3 regions of the Pseudomonas sp. AC169 genome follow, and region 1 is predicted to be linked to each of the others. Evidence: predicted binding sites of a transcription regulator. Region 1 holds the regulator's gene; each other region holds the start of a gene.

Evidence for each region. The regulator sigma-54, encoded in region 1, starts transcription at its own class of promoters, with help from an activator protein. The targets are predictions, from matches to a motif close to ANTGGCATNNANNTTGCTNT.
Region 2: the regulator sigma-54 is predicted to act here: its motif matches at 1,400-1,419, upstream of glnK (P-II family nitrogen regulator).
Region 3: the regulator sigma-54 is predicted to act here: its motif matches at 2,873-2,892, upstream of ACZZ0G_RS21260 (circularly permuted type 2 ATP-grasp protein).

The regions. Positions count from the first base shown of each region.
Region 1 is NZ_OZ409866.1:3,652,661-3,658,108, forward strand. It holds gene ACZZ0G_RS16340 (HPr family phosphocarrier protein) at 1-190, opposite strand, end outside; gene rapZ (RNase adapter RapZ) at 206-1,063, opposite strand; gene ptsN (PTS IIA-like nitrogen regulatory protein PtsN) at 1,066-1,530, opposite strand; gene hpf (ribosome hibernation-promoting factor, HPF/YfiA family) at 1,542-1,850, opposite strand; gene ACZZ0G_RS16360 (RNA polymerase factor sigma-54) at 1,924-3,417, opposite strand; gene lptB (LPS export ABC transporter ATP-binding protein) at 3,605-4,330, opposite strand; gene lptA (lipopolysaccharide transport periplasmic protein LptA) at 4,330-4,875, opposite strand; gene lptC (LPS export ABC transporter periplasmic protein LptC) at 4,862-5,434, opposite strand; gene ACZZ0G_RS16380 (KdsC family phosphatase) at 5,443-5,448, opposite strand, start outside.
Region 2 is NZ_OZ409866.1:2,326,882-2,332,329, reverse strand. It holds partial or broken gene ACZZ0G_RS10690 (HigA family addiction module antitoxin) at 1-67, shown strand, start outside; gene ACZZ0G_RS10685 (BRO-N domain-containing protein) at 62-589, opposite strand; gene ACZZ0G_RS10680 (accessory factor UbiK family protein) at 947-1,207, opposite strand; gene glnK (P-II family nitrogen regulator) at 1,622-1,960, shown strand; gene ACZZ0G_RS10670 (ammonium transporter) at 1,999-3,336, shown strand; gene ACZZ0G_RS10665 (secondary thiamine-phosphate synthase enzyme YjbQ) at 3,553-3,978, shown strand; gene sutA (transcriptional regulator SutA) at 4,081-4,407, shown strand; gene ACZZ0G_RS10655 (HAD family hydrolase) at 4,597-5,304, opposite strand; gene xerC (tyrosine recombinase XerC) at 5,301-5,448, opposite strand, start outside.
Region 3 is NZ_OZ409866.1:4,729,003-4,734,450, reverse strand. It holds gene ACZZ0G_RS21270 (transglutaminase family protein) at 1-471, opposite strand, end outside; gene ACZZ0G_RS21265 (alpha-E domain-containing protein) at 468-1,418, opposite strand; gene ACZZ0G_RS21260 (circularly permuted type 2 ATP-grasp protein) at 1,431-2,840, opposite strand; gene ACZZ0G_RS21255 (ribonuclease E inhibitor RraB) at 3,328-3,675, opposite strand; gene ACZZ0G_RS21250 (hypothetical protein) at 3,886-4,119, opposite strand; gene speE (polyamine aminopropyltransferase) at 4,356-5,231, opposite strand.

The DNA of each region.
Region 1 (5,448 bases):
AGATTTTGGTGCCCTTGCCAGCCGCCAGCATCATCATCGCCATGATGCTTTTGCCATCGACCGTGGTCTCTGGCGTGCGGCCCACTCTGATCGTGCAATCCGGATATTGCCCGGCCACCCCGACGAACTTGGCCGATGCGCGGGCATGCAGGCCCAGCTTGTTGATGATTTCGATTTCCAGAGCAGGCATCGCGGTGTGAATCCTTTAAGTGAGGTCGCGGTGGCGAACCTGGACGTTCTTCAGGGTTTTCTGCAGGGCCTGACCCAAGCGTTCGGTCAGGTAGACGGAGCGGTGATGCCCCCCGGTGCAGCCAATGGCAACGGTGACGTAGGCGCGGTTGCTCGCGGCGATGCGCGGTAGCCACTTGTGCAGGTAGGTGAAGATGTCCTGAAACATTTCTTCAACTTCCGGCTGCGCGGCCAGGTACTCGGCCACTGGCGCATCAAGACCCGATTGCGCGCGCAGTTCCGGCTTCCAGTACGGATTGGGCAGGCAGCGCACATCGAAGACCAGATCCGCATCCACTGGCATGCCGCGCTTGAAACCGAATGACTCGACCAGAAACGCGGTGCCTGGCTCGGGTTGGTTCAGCAAGCGCAGCTTGATGGTGTCGCGCAACTGGTACAGGTTCAGATTGGTGGTGTTGATTTTCAGATCAGCGAGATCGGCTATAGGGCCGAGCAGTGCGGTTTCATCCTGTATAGCCTCGGCCAGCGAGCGGTTGGCGTTGCTTAGGGGATGACGACGACGGGTCTCGGAAAAGCGCTTGAGCAGGGTTTCTTCGTCGGCATCCAGATACAGGACATCGCACTGGATGTGCTTGCTGCGGGCATCCTCAAGCAGTTCGGGGAAACGGGACAGGTGGCTCGGCAGGTTGCGCGCATCGATTGACACGGCCACCAGCGGCTGCGCCAGCTCAGTGTGAATCAGCGCGCGTTCGGCCAGTTCCGGCAGCAAGCCAGCCGGCAGGTTGTCGATGCAGTAGTAGCCGTTGTCTTCAAGGACGTCCAGTGCGGTACTTTTACCCGAGCCGGAACGGCCACTGACGATGATCAAGCGCATGATTAGTGCCCGTTCTGCTCGTCCAGGACAACCTGATACAAGGCTTCGTTGCTCGCCGCGCTGCGCAGTTTTTCACGCACCTCCTTGCGGTCGAGCATGCTGGCGATCTGACGCAGCAACTCCAGGTGCGCATCGGTGGCAGCCTCCGGGACCAGCAAAACGAACAGCAGGTCAACCGGCGCGCCATCGATGGCGTCGAAATCGATAGGGGCTTCAAGGTGCATCAGCGCGCTGATGGGCGAAGTGCAACCCTTCAGGCGACAATGCGGAATGGCGATGCCGTTGCCAAAACCGGTAGAACCCAGTTTTTCACGGGCAATCAGCGCCTCGAAGACATCTTGCATCTCCAGAGCCGGCACTTCGCGGGCGATCAGGTTGGCAATTTGTTCGAGGGCTTTCTTTTTACTGCCGCCCGGCACGTTCACGAGGGAACGGCCGGGGGTCAGGATACTTTCAAGTCGGATCATGGAATGGGGGGTTATCGACCGGTTGCGCCCTGGAGGAGGCTCTGGGTCTTTTCCTTATGCTTTTTGAGTTGGCGATCCAGCTTGTCGGTCAGTGAGTCGATCGCAGCATACATATCAGTATCTTCTGCGTTGGCGACCACTTCGCTGCCGGGAATATGCAAGGTGGCTTCGATTTTCTGCTTCAGCTTTTCGACGCACATCGTGACCTGCACGTTGGTGATCTTGTCGAAATGTCGCTCCAGTCGTTGGAGTTTTTCCTCGATGTAGGAACGCAGAGGTTGGGTCACTTCCAGTTGGTGTCCACTGATGTTGACTTGCATACAGCTTCTCCTTCGTTGCCAGTGCATAAAGCGGCAGGCTGGATAGCCTGCCACTGGAACGCTGTAACGTGGCTTACATCAACCGCTTGCGTTCGCTCGAAGGCGCGATCCCGAGGGATTCGCGGTACTTGGCGACGGTGCGGCGAGCCACCTGAATGCCTTGTGCCTCCAGTAAACCAGCGATCTTGCTGTCACTCAACGGCTTTTTCTGATTTTCCGCGGCAACCAGTTTTTTGATGATCGCGCGGATCGCTGTGGACGAGCATTCGCCGCCTTCGGAGGTGCTGACGTGGCTGGAGAAAAAGTATTTCAGCTCATAAATACCGCGCGGGGTATGCATGAATTTCTGCGTGGTCACCCGGGAAATCGTCGATTCGTGCATGCCGACAGCTTCGGCGATGTCATGCAGAACCAGCGGCTTCATGGCTTCGTCGCCGTACTCCAGAAAACCGCGTTGATGCTCGACGATCTGGGTGGCAACTTTCATCAGGGTTTCGTTGCGGCTCTGCAGGCTCTTGATGAACCAGCGGGCTTCCTGCAACTGATTGCGCATGAAAGTGTTGTCGGCGCTGGTGTCGGCGCGACGGACGAAACCGGCGTACTGGGCGTTGACGCGCAGGCGTGGCACGGATTCCTGATTGAGCTCGACCAGCCAGCGCTCGTTGTCCTTGCGCACGATAACGTCAGGCACGACGTACTCGGCTTCGGTGGATTCGATTTGCGAACCCGGACGCGGATTCAGGCTTTGTACCAGTTCGATCACCTGGCGCAGCTCGTCTTCCTTGAGCTTCATGCGGCGCATCAACTGGCTGTAGTCGCGGCCGCCGAGCAGGTCGATGTAATCGCTGACCAGGCGTTTCGCTTCAATCAGCCAAGGCGTCTTGGCCGGCAGCTGACGTAATTGCAGCAGCAGGCATTCGCCAAGGTTGCGGGCGCCGATACCGGCCGGTTCAAACTGCTGGATGCGGTGCAGGACGGCTTCGATTTCGTCCAGTTCGATGTCCAGTTCCGGGTCGAACGCCTCAAGGATCTCTTCGAGGGTTTCGTCCAGGTAGCCCTGATTGTTGATGCAATCGATCAGGGTCACGGCGATCAGGCGATCGGTGTCGGACATCGGTGCGAGGTTCAGTTGCCAAAGCAGGTGACTTTGCAGGCTTTCGCCAGCAGAGGTGCGGGTGGTGAAGTCCCACTCATCATCATCGTTGCTGGGCAGGCTGCTGGCGCTGGTCTGATAGACGTCTTCCCAAGCCGTGTCGACCGGGAGCTCGTTAGGGATGCGCTCGTTCCATTCGCCTTCCTCGAGGTTGTCCACCGTCGGGGCGGTTTCCTGATACGAAGGTTCCTGGATCTCGGTGTTGGGCTTCTGTTCGGCGTTGTCGGCCATGGGGTCGGAATTGTCGAAGTCGTCGCCTTCTTCCTGGCGTTCGAGCATCGGATTGGATTCCAGAGCCTCCTGGATTTCCTGTTGCAGATCCAGGGTCGACAATTGGAGCAGGCGGATGGCCTGTTGCAGCTGCGGTGTCATCGTCAGCTGCTGGCCCATTCTCAAGACTAGCGATGGTTTCATGGCAGGGGCTTAACACCTTATTCGCCGGCGCTATGCGCCATCCACTACAGGGCGCCGAAGCGCCAAACTTAAGCAAATTATATGCCTGAAACTGAAGTGTTTGCCTAGAGCGCTGTAACAATTAAAGCGTATTAATTCCTGCTTGAATCGATACGGCGCCCCGGCGGCGCACCGGGCACTGTCGCGCTTACAGGCGGAACTCGTGGCCCAGATACACTTCCTTGACCAGATCGTTGGCCAGGATGGTTTCTGCGTCGCCTTCGGCGATCAGTTGACCATCGTTGACGATATAAGCGGTTTCGCAGATATCCAGCGTCTCGCGGACGTTGTGGTCGGTGATCAATACACCGATACCCTTGGCCTTAAGATGGTGGATGATCTGCTTGATGTCGCCGACCGAGATCGGGTCGACACCGGCGAACGGTTCGTCGAGCAGGATGAATTTTGGTGCCGTGGCCAGTGCGCGAGCGATTTCCACCCGGCGGCGTTCACCACCCGACAGGCTCATACCGAGGTTGTCGCGGATATGGCTGATGTGGAACTCCTGAAGCAGGCTTTCCAGCTCCTTGCGACGGCCGGCCTTGTCGAGTTCCTGACGGGTCTCGAGGATGGCCATGATGTTGTCGGCCACCGACAGTTTGCGGAAGATCGACGCTTCTTGCGGCAGATAGCCGATACCGGCCTTCGCACGACCGTGCATCGGCTGGTGGCTGACGTCCAGATCGTCGATCAGCACACGGCCCTGATCGGCCTGAACCAGGCCGACGATCATGTAGAAGCATGTGGTCTTGCCGGCGCCGTTCGGGCCGAGCAGGCCGACGATCTGGCCGCTGTCGATCGACAGGCTGACGTCACGCACGACCTGGCGGCTTTTATAGGCCTTGGCCAGGTGCTGAGCTTTCAGAGTTGCCATTACTGGGTTTTCTCGTCGGTTTTCTTCTTCGGCTGGATCACCATATCGATGCGCGGGCGCGCCTCGGTGACCTTGCTGCCGGTAGCGCGACCGGCGCTGGCCAGTTTCTTCACGGTGTCATAGACGATTTTTTCGCCCTGAGTCGTGTTGTTGTCCTTGTCGACAACCTTGGCCTTGTCGATCAGCACAACGCGGTTTTGCGCGGCGTGGTACTGGATCGTCACGCCCCAGCCCTGTACAGGCTTGGCGTCACCTTGGGTTTGCAGTTGTTCGAAGTAGGCAAGGTTGCCCACCGACGTCACCACGTCGATATCGCCGGCCGGGGTGCGGGTGATGGTCACGGTATTACCGGTCACCTTCATCGAACCCTGAGTGATGATGACATCACCCTTATAAGTGGCGATGCCGTTCTTGTCGTCCAGTTGGGCGTCGTCGGCCTGAATGCGGATAGGTTGCTGCTGATCGTTCGGCAGAGCCCAGGCGCTCACGCTTCCCAGTGCTGCGCCCAGACTGAGCAAAATAGGGAGGGTTTTAACGAGCCTCATACTGTCCTCTTACGTTCGATAGCAGGTGTATCCTGCTTTCCTTCAGGTACGCTTTCATTCCAACGCCAGTCGATACACCGCCAGCGCCGTCGATTCTAACGGGTTGCTCGGTCTGCGCATATTGCTCCTGCGGGAACACTGTCATGCGCGTGGAAGTAACCAGCAGGTCGCGGTTCTGTTCATCGGTGCGCTTGATGCGTACCGAGTCGATCAATTCCACTTGGGTGCCGCCCGAATTCACTTCGCCGCGCTCACTGGTCACATGCCACGGAAACTCGGTTCCGCGATACATGTTCAGGTCGGGTTTGGTGACCAGTGTGATATCGGTTGCCTTGACATGCTCGGCCTTGTCGGAGGTCATCTCATACTGCACTTTGCCGTCCGGCAAATATTGCAGGGTATGCGTGTTGGTCGCATACCAGTCGATAGGTGTTTCGATGGAAGAGACCGGAGGCTTGTCGAGGAAGCGTTCCGGGCTGATGTTCCAATAGCCGACCGCGGCGAAAATCGCAGCGATGCAGCCGAACAGCAGGAAGTTACGAAATTTTTTGCTGAACATGGCTTGGCTCACAG
Region 2 (5,448 bases), 1.3 Mb from region 1:
GTTCTGGATGAATCTGCAATCGACTTACGATTTGCGCAGGGCCCAGCTCCGGCATGCGGGTTTATAGCGATTGCAGCATTCGCGAAGCTCTTTTCCACCATGGCCCCGTCATTGGGCGCTTGGTCTGTTCCCGTTCCACCATCATCTGCGGCACATCGTGTAACCGTATCCACGGCTGGTTATTCCAGTGCAACAAACTCAATGTCATGTCCGGCCAACTGAGCAGGCTCAGGTGTGGGCGTTCGCTTGTGCTGGGGTGTTGGGCGTCGCGCAGGGTGGGGATGACTTGGTGGGTGAGCCATTCGCGCAGCGCTCGGTATTCGGGGCAGTAGTGGTAGACGAGGAGGGCGTAGATGCCGGATTCGCTGATCAGCAGGGTGTTTTCGATCTGGTTGTGGATGAGGGTTTTGCGGGTTTGGTATTGGTCGGGGTCGAGTTTTCGCAGCATGCGTTCGTTGAGGTAAATGTGCAGCAGGCGACTCAGGTCTCGGGCGCAGAACCAGGGTTGGTTCTGGATGAGGAGGGCGTGGAGGGGGAGTTTGTGGCGGGTGAAAATGTGCGGGGTCAGATAAGTCTCTTCTTGATTCATTGAGCAGTTCCTCTTGCTTAAGGGGCTGCCCTCAATCGTCGCCAAACGATTGGGTGGCAGTTGTACGCGGGTTGGCGAACCGGAGCAAAAGGAACCCGGCAGACCCGAAGGTCTCCCACGCACAACCGCCATGAAACGATGTGGCGGTAATGTAGCCGCCATCATGGTTGTCGTGCGCCTTAAGCTGTTCGGGTCGCCAAACCCGGTGCTGAACATTCAGCATCGGGTGAGCTTAGAAACCTGGGCTTTTCGGCGCAATCGGACGGCGGTGGTGCAGGTTGTAGGACGTTGCCGGGGTGGTTGAAGGGCTGAGGATCAAAAGATCGCAGCCTTCGGCAGCTCCTACAGGTGGATGCGTTATTCGGCTGGCGGTGTCAGCTTCGCTTCCATCTCGGCAACTTTCGCTTCGAGACTTTCGAGGCGAGCGCGAGTACGCGCCAACACAACCATCTGACTATCAAATTCTTCACGGCTGACCAGGTCGAGTTTGCTGAAGGCGCTCTGCAGCAGCATCTTGAACTGGCTTTCGATTTCGGCTTTCGGCAGCGGGGTGTCGCCGCTGAAGAGGCGGGAGGCGGTGCCGCTCAGGGCGTCGAGGAAGTCTTTGGGCGCGAGCATGGTGGATGTCCTGGAAACAATGGCCGGCAGTGTATCACGCAGTGTCTATAGTCAATCTCGCGGTCAGGGATGCACGCTTTTCGCGCAGGCGGACGGACGGCGACGCACCGTTGTTGTGCGTATCCGGATGGCGTTTCGCGCGCATTGCGTTGCGACAGCGGCCAAGGGATTGAAATCAGGGGATTTTGGCGAGATGGCAAGCTTTCTGCTTAGTCACCTTCGACCCATGCACTGATGCAGTCGCTGTGACGAATGCAGTGCGGCAGACGGAGCGGGGAGTTTCGTCGGCAGCGGTTAGCTGGCGTCAGTCGGGCAGGTACGGCCGACGATGCGTTACAAAGCCAGGCACTGCGCTTAGACTTGAGTCGGGTTTGTTTTCCTGGGGCAAGTCCACCAATTCGGGAGAGAGTTTTCATGAAGCTAGTCACTGCCATCATCAAGCCGTTCAAGTTGGACGACGTGCGCGAGTCGCTGTCCGAAATCGGCGTGCAGGGCATTACCGTTACTGAAGTCAAAGGCTTCGGCCGGCAGAAGGGTCACACCGAGCTGTATCGCGGCGCGGAATATGTGGTCGATTTTCTGCCCAAGGTGAAAATCGACGTGGCCATCGACGACAAGGATCTGGATCGGGTTATCGAGGCGATAACCAAAGCGGCCAACACCGGCAAGATCGGTGACGGCAAGATCTTCGTGGTCAATCTGGAACAGGCGATTCGCATCCGTACCGGCGAAACCGATACCGACGCGATCTAAGCGCCGCCACAAACCCCAACGCCCCAGGAGAAAACAATATGACTCTGCGTAAATTCGCAGGGCTAGGAGCCCTGTTGTCTATCGTAATGCCAAGCCTTGCAATGGCGGCAGACGAAGTGGCGGCCCCAGTCCTCAATTCCGGCGACACTGCCTGGATGCTCACCTCGACAGCCCTCGTGCTGTTCATGACCATCCCCGGCCTGGCGCTGTTCTACGGCGGCATGGTTCGCTCGAAAAACATTCTTTCCGTGATGATGCAGTGCTTCGCCATTACCGGTCTGATCAGCATCCTGTGGGTCATTTATGGCTACAGCATTGCGTTCGACACCACCGGCATGGAGCAGGGCGTCGTCAACTTCAACTCGTTCTTCGGCGGCATGGGCAAGGCGTTCCTCGCCGGTGTCACGCCTTCGAGCCTGACCGGCCCAGCGGCTTTGTTCCCTGAGGCGGTGTTCATCACCTTCCAGATGACCTTCGCGATCATCACCCCGGCGCTGATCGTCGGTGCGTTCGCCGAGCGGATGAAATTTTCCGCGATGCTGATCTTCATGGGCATCTGGTTCACTCTGGTTTATGCACCGATCGCCCACATGGTCTGGTCCGGCAACGGCGGCCTGATGTGGGACTGGGGCGTGCTCGATTTCGCGGGCGGCACCGTGGTGCACATCAACGCCGGTGTCGCCGGTCTGATTGCCTGCCTGGTATTGGGCAAGCGTAAAGGCTTCCCGACCACCCCGATGGCTCCGCACAACCTCGGTTACACCCTGATGGGCGCGGCGATGCTGTGGGTCGGCTGGTTCGGCTTCAACGCCGGTTCCGCTGCGGCGGCCAACGGCACCGCCGGCATGGCGATGCTGGTCACTCAGATCGCTACCGCTGCTGCCGCGCTGGGCTGGATGTTTGCCGAGTGGGTCACTCACGGCAAGCCAAGCGCACTGGGCATTGCTTCGGGTGTGGTTGCCGGTCTGGTCGCGATCACTCCGGCTGCCGGCACCGTGGGCCCGATGGGCGCACTGGTGATCGGTCTGGCCGCAGGCGTGGTGTGCTTCTTCTGCGCCACCACCCTGAAACGCAAACTCGGTTATGACGACTCCCTGGACGCCTTCGGCGTACACGGTATCGGCGGTATTCTCGGCGCGATCCTCACCGGTGTGTTCGCTGCGCCGGCACTGGGTGGCTTCGGCACCGTCACCGATATCGGTGCGCAAGTGTGGATTCAGGTCAAAGGCGTCGGCTTCACGGTGATCTACACCGCGATCGTCACCTTCATTATCCTCAAGGTCCTGGACGCCGTGATGGGTCTGCGTGTGACCGAGGAAGAAGAGTCGGTTGGCCTCGATCTGGCACAACACAACGAACGCGGCTACAACCTGTAAGTACGCGCACTGAAAAAAATTGCCCGGTTCGCCGGGCATTTTTTTGTCCGGGATTTGTCATTAAGCGACAGGCTGAAAGGATTTTTCGTACGTCTTTAGTAGTGTTTACGACGGGCGTTTTTCTGCGGCCAATGGCTTACATCATTGCAGGAATATTAGGGCCTTTGTTTTTTCCCAGAGCGCGCTAGAATGCGCCCCGAACGTGCGGAGAACTGTATGTGGCAACAGACTCTGATAACCCTGCGGGCACGGCCCCGGGGCTTTCATCTGGTAACGGACGAGTTACTCGCGGGGCTGCCTGAACTCAGGGAGTGCCGGGTCGGTCTGTTGCATTTGTGGCTGCAGCATACCTCGGCGTCGTTGACCATCAACGAGAACGCCGATCCGGCGGTACGTCGCGACTTCGAACGATTTTTCAATCGTCTGATCCCACAAGGAACAGACGGCTATGAGCATAACGACGAAGGCCTGGACGACCTCCCGGCGCACTTCAAGGCCAGCGTGCTTGGCTGCCAGATCAGTCTGCCGGTTTCGGCAGGTCGGTTGGCACTGGGGACCTGGCAAGGCGTTTATCTGGGCGAGCACCGTGATCATGGCGGTGCCCGAAAAGTCCTCGCCACCTTGCACGGTGAAGGGGCGTAAACCGTTGGTCACCAATGGTTACTGATTTTTTAACGGCGACTTTCGACAGTTGCCAAAGCTGGTCTATAACTAATCTGCTTTTCGCAAGTCATGAGGTAGAACATGAGCGACGATGATCTGGAAAACGACGACCTCGAAGTAGGCGACGAAGACGAGGCCGAGGAAGGTCTGGAAGCAGCAGCGGAAGACGTTGCTGACGACGATGGCGGCGACGATACGCCGGCCCCGGCTGCCAAAGGCAAAGCCAAGGCTGCGGTGTCGGTAGATGAGTTGCCGAGCATTGAAGCCAAGAACAAGGAACGCGACGCCCTGGCCAAGGCCATGGAAGAGTTCCTGTCGCGCGGCGGCAAGGTTCAGGAAGTGGAGGCCAATGTGGTCGCCGATCCGCCGAAGAAGCCGGACAACAAGTACGGCAGCCGCCCTATCTGAGGCGTGCCGCTTGCTTGCTGAAAAAGCCCGCCGTCGCTGCGGGCTTTTTCATGCCTGGAATAAAGCTATCGAAGTGAACGCAATTCCCCTGTGGGAGCGAGCTTGCTCGCGAATGCGATAGGTCGTACAGCATCGCAGTGACTGACCTGACGCTTTCGCGAGCAAGCTCGCTCCCACAGGGTTTGTGGATTATTTCGAGATGGCATTCCAGCGCGCGAGAACGGCTGGCAGGTCGGTCAGGCTGCGAATTTCGGCATCCGGTAGACGATCCGCTTCCCACGGTTTGCCCGCCGGGTTAAACCAGATCGCTCGCAACCCCGCCTGCTGCGCCCCGGCAATGTCATCGCCCGGATGATCGCCGATATGTACGGCGGTTTCGGCCGTAGCGCCGCCGCGCTGCAAAGCCTCATGAAACAACCGTGCATCCGGTTTGGCGATGCCGATATCTTCGGCGCACAACGCAAACTTGAAGTAGTCCGCCAGACCCAATCGACGCACATCAGCATTGCCATTGGTAACCACGCCAAGCGCATAGTGATTGGCGAGGATCTCCAGCACCGGCTCGACTTCAGGAAAAACTTCGATCTGATGCCGGGCATGCAGAAATACTTCAAAACCCTTGTCTGCCAGGTCGGTGGCTTCGCCATGGGCGTATCCAGCGTCTTCCATCGCATGAAACAAAACACGTCGACGTAGCGCGCTGATCCGATGCTTGAGCCCCGGTTCGTTAGCCAATACACGCTCGCGAATCGCCCACAGATGCTCGACCGGCACCGCGCCCAGGTTCGGCGCATGTTCGCTCAGCCATTCACGCAATACCGCTTCGGCGCTGACGATCACTGGCGCGGTGTCCCACAGGGTGTCGTCGAGGTCGAAGGTGATCAACTGGATGCTCATGAATCATCGCCTTTCATGCGTTTGGCCCGTGGGTGGGCGCTGTCGTAGACCGCCGCCAGGTGCTGGAAGTCCAGGTGGGTGTAGATCTGCGTGGTCTTGATGTCCGAGTGGCCAAGTAATTCCTGCACCGCGCGCAAGTCCTGC
Region 3 (5,448 bases), 1.1 Mb from region 1:
TCGCCCGGCGAAGGCCTCGGCGGCGCTGGTGTCGACTTCGGTCGAACCGGGCGTATAAGTCATGTGCTGATTCAAACCGTGCATCAGATCGATCAGCGCCGTACGATCACGCCGTTGCTTGCAGGATTTCTCGGCGAACGCACGCAACGCCTCATCGGCCTCGGTCAAACGGGTAAAGCGCAGGAACGGCAGCGCCGACTGGCTCTCATGTTCAGCCTCACGCAATTCGTCGATATCGACCTGCCCGCGCGCGCCGATGATGATCGCTTCGTGCGGTTCGTCCATGGTCAGCACATGCAGGATATTGCCGAACGGATCGAGCTGCGCACGCACCGGGCGCGGCAGGTCGAGCTGCCAGCTCAACACGTGCTGGCGCTCGCTGTCGTGGGGTGTCAGTCGCAGGTACTGGATGCTCGCCCGCACCTGATCTTCGTAGTGATAGGTGGTCTCGTGGCTTATGGAAAGTCTCATGCAGCCTCCAGATAGGAACTGTGAATGGCGTTACCCAACTGGCGCACCAGCGGGATGAATTCGGTCAGCCAGGCGTGCAGGCCTTCCTCGAGAATTTCGTTGATGCCGGTGTAGCGCAGGCGCGCGTCCATTTCCGCCGCCAGACGTTGTGCCGGTCGGCCATTGGCGCCGGGTAACTGCGCAAGAATCTGATCGATCTCTTCGGTGCAGGCCCGCAGCGAGCGCGGCACATCGGCGCGCAACAACAGCAGCTCGGCAACATGCCGGGCGCCCGGCGCGTCACGGTAGATTTCGGTGTAGGCCTCGAACGACGACAGTGCGCGCAGCAAGGCACTCCATTGGTAATACGCGTGGGCCGTGCCATCACTGACCGCTTCGGCCTGATCGCCAGCCATTTCATAACGGGCATCGAGCAATCGCAGGGTGTTGTCCGCGCGCTCGATAAACGTCCCGAGACGAATGAAGCGAAACGCATCATTGCGCATGATCGTGCCGTAGGACGCACCACGGAACAGGTGCGAACGCTCCTTGATCCATTCGCAGAAACGGCTCATGCCATAGCGACTGAGGCCCTGCTCGGCGATCCCGCGAATCTCCAGCCACGTCGCGTTGATGTTCTCCCACATGTCCGCCGTGATACGTCCACGTACCGCATGAGCACTGGCCCGTGCCGCGCCGAGGCAGCTGTAGATGCTCGCCGGGTTGGCTGCATCGAGGGCAAAAAAGTGCAGCAGCCGTTCGGCATGCAACGCGCCGTGACGTTCCAGGTAATCGTCGAGGGTGCCGGTGATGAGCAGCGGCATGGCCAATTCGTGCAGACCGTCGCCGCGACCGTCCTGCGGCATCAGCGACAGCGAATAACTGATATCGAGCATCCGTGCGAGGTTTTCCGCCCGCTCCAGATAACGCGACATCCAATACAGATCCGAGGCAGTTCTACTTAACATGGCAAGCTTCCTTCAATCCTCGACCACCCAGGTGTCCTTGGTTCCGCCGCCCTGGGAGGAATTCACCACCAGAGAGCCTTCGCGCAGTGCGACGCGAGTCAAACCGCCGGGCACCACGCGGGTTTCGCGACCGGACAAGACAAACGGACGCAAGTCGATATGGCGCGGCGCGATGCCGTTTTCGACAAAGGTCGGACAGGTCGACAGCGACAGCGTCGGTTGTGCGATGTACGCGTGGGGCTTGGCTTTGATGCGCTCGCGAAAGGCGTCGATTTCCGCCGTTGTCGACGCCGGCCCGACCAGCATTCCGTAACCACCGGAGCCCTGGGTTTCCTTGACCACCAGATCTGGAAGATTGGCCAGCACATGGGAAAGTTCAGACGGGTTGCGGCACTGCCAAGTCGGCACGTTCTTCAGGATCGGTTCTTCGTCGAGGTAGAAACGGATCATGTCGGTGACAAACGGGTATACCGATTTGTCGTCCGCCACCCCAGTGCCGATGGCGTTGGCCAGCACCACGTTGCCGGAGCGATAGGACGACAGCAGCCCCGGCACACCGAGCATCGAGTCCGGGTTGAACGCCAGTGGGTCGAGGAATGCGTCGTCGAGACGGCGATAGATCACGTCCACCGCTTTCGGGCCGTCAGTGGTGCGCATGAAGACCTTGTCGTCTCGCACGAACAGATCCGCACCCTCGACCAGTTCAACGCCCATTTCCCGGGCCAGGAACGCGTGTTCGAAAAAGGCACTGTTGAAGCGCCCGGGCGTCAGCACCACTACGCTCGGATCATCAATCGGACTTGAGCTTTTCAGGGTGTCGAGCAGCAGATTCGGGTAGTGATCGATCGGCGCGATACGTTGCGCGGCGAATAGCTCCGGGAACAGGCGCATCATCATCTTGCGGTCTTCGAGCATATAGCTGACGCCGCTCGGCGTGCGCAGGTTGTCTTCGAGCACGTAATAGGTGCCATCGCCATCGCGCACCAGATCGACGCCGGAGATGTGCGAATAGATATCGCGGTGCAGATCCAGGCCTTGCATCGCCAACTGGTATTGCTCGTTGGCCAGCACCTGTTCGGCAGGAATGATCCCGGCCTTGATGATGCGTTGCTCGTGATAGAGGTCGGCGAGGAACATGTTCAGCGCCTTGACCCGCTGGATGCAGCCGCGTTCAACGATCCGCCATTCACTGGCAGGAATACTGCGCGGAATGGTGTCAAAAGGAATCAGGCGCTCGGTGCCCTGCTCGTCCCCATAGAGCGTGAAAGTGATCCCGGCGCGATGGAACAGCAGATCGGCCTCGCGTCGCCGCTGGGCCAGCAGTTCGTCAGGCGTATCGGCCAGCCATCGGGCGAACTCCCGATAATGCGGGCGAACCTGGCCGCCGGCATCGTACATCTCATCAAAATAGGTGCGGATCATGCCGTACTCCTTGTCACCCGGACATACAGGCCTTCGCAAGGCCCGTGCCATCGGCATAAACGCTTTGATTTCAATCGGTTGGAAATACACGCCGCAGGCACCGCACCATTCCTGTGCGGCAAATGCCCCAACCGGATTGCCCCCGCTTCATTGCGACGCACTGCATCGCCTATCACCAGCATAGTCAGAGTTGATTTCACTGCCCGGCGGCGCTTGCGGATAATCCGCGCATTCGCTGCAAAACTTGCTCGGCCACAGCGTCGGCAAGCGATCAGCTCAACTGACCTGGACTGCCTGCGCAGCCCACCCAGCCTTAACCCTGACCGGTTTCCTCTCCTTATCGGTCTTCCCTTTTAGCCACCCTCTCCGGTGGCTTTTTTTTGCCTTGGATTCTTGTTTCAGGGTTTTGCCACAACGATTTACGGGCGCCGGAAACGACAACGGCCAACCCGAAGGTCAGCCGTTGCTCAACTGTTGAATCAAGAGATCAGTTCAAACGATGGCGGTTACGCACCTCCTGCTTGACGCCCCAGCCTTCGATGATGCCGCCCAGCGGTTCGACTACGGCAGAGAAACCCTGCTCGAAATCGCCAATATCGTCGTACGTTGCATACATCACTTTGCTCAATTCCAGCGCCCACGCACCGTCATCACGCACGCTGACCTGGGCATTGATGGATTCACCGCGAAATTTGCCTGCTGCCCTGCGCGCCCGCTCCTCGTCGGGGAAAATCGCGTAGAACTCGATGGGATGGAATCGGGAAAAATCGAAACCGCCTTCTTTCATGCGGCGCAGAACATTGCTGCTGATGTCTTCTTGATAGGCTGTGCTCATGAATCGTCCCCCTCGCATAGATGGATAGACTTTCCGTATTCCCGCCCCGGGCCTTTGGCCAAAGTACTACGGCAACGTGGTTGCACGCGGGAAACAAGCATGTAGCTGACAAGACCAGACCTTAGCGATCCGTTCGCTGATCTCGCTTGCAGAGTAGCCCCAAGTCAGAGCCGCTGCCAAGGCCTGGTGTGAAAGGTGACAGGAAGAATGTCAGACGGGAGTAATGCTGCGGATTTCGATGCTGTTCTGGGTTTTCAGGCTTTTCACCCCGGCATCGGCGGTGCGCCCTTCCAGATCGTTCAGATCCAGTTCGGCGGCGACAGGGAGTAGTCGCGCCTTGACCATTCGAGCGGCCTCATCATCAGTGGGGCATTCCGTCTGCTCGAACACCTCATCGACAATTTCACCATGATCGTCCACGAAAGTGACTTTCCACTTTTGCATCGGTGCCTCCTCGATCAAACCCGCAAATGGGCTTACACCTAAATCGACTGGTGCGCCGAAAGTTGGTTCAAAAGGATTACAGCGGGCGAAGATGAAAAAAACGACATCAACTGTAGGTGCAAGCAAATGTGGGAGCGAGCTTGCTCGCGAAAGCGGAATGTCATTCAACATCTTTGTTGGATGACCAATAGCTTTCGCGAGCAGGCTCGCTCCCACAGGGGTTTTGCAGTGCTCTTTTAGTCGTTGCTTGGCTTGTTGATCGCCTGCAGCACGTATTGTGGCAAGGCGAACGCGCCGATGTGGATTTCCGGGTTGTAGTAGCGCGTAACGATGCCGCTGCCGATGAAGCGCTGCTGCAGGGTCTCACGGCTGAGTTTGCGGTAGGCCGGGTTGGTCGAGCCCCAAGCGAAGGTCATCGAGCCGCCGATGTAGGTCGGCACGGCTGCCTGGTAGAAGTGCCAGTCCGGGAACAGGCTGTTCAGGCGACCGGCGGTGGTTTTCACTTCGTCGATCTGCATGAACGGCGTGCCGTTCTGGGTCACGAGGATGCCGCCCTCGTTCAGGCAGCGATGGCAGGCCTGATAGAAGTTCTCCGAAAACAATACTTCGCCCGGGCCGATCGGGTCGGTGGAGTCGGAGATGATCACATCGAATTTTTCAGTCGTGGTGGCGACGAAACGCATGCCGTCGTCGATCACCAGGTTCAGACGTGGATCGTCGTAGGCGCCGCTGGAGTGGTTCGGCAGGAACTCTTTGCACATGTCGACCACGGTGCCGTCGATCTCGACCATGGTGATGTGCTCGACACCGGCGTGCTTGGTCACTTCGCGCAACATGCCGCCGTCTCCGCCGCCAATGATCAGCACGCGTTTGGCGCTGCCGTGGGCCAGAATCGGCACGTGAGTGAGCATTTCGTGGTAGATGAATTCGTCGGCTTCGGTGGTCTGGATCACGCCGTCCAGTGCCATGACACGGCCCATGCGCGGGTTCTGGAAAATCACCAGATGCTGGTGTTCGGTGCGCACTTCGTGCAGCAGTTTTTCCATGCGAAAACGCTGGCCGTAGCCTTCGTAGAGGGTTTCCAGGTACTCGCTGGTTTTGGTGACGGTCATGGTGAAGTGCTCCGATGAATGCGCGGGCGCCAATCGTGGGGACGATTGCCCGGGAAAGGCGCGCATTCTACGTTGCCGAAGATGACAGGTCGAACCTCACAACCACAATCCCTGTAGGAGCTGCCGAAGGCTGCGATCTTTTGATGTTGATTGTAAAAAAACAAGATCAAAAGATCGCAGCCTTCGGCAGCTCCTACAGGGTATGCGGTGTTAGCTG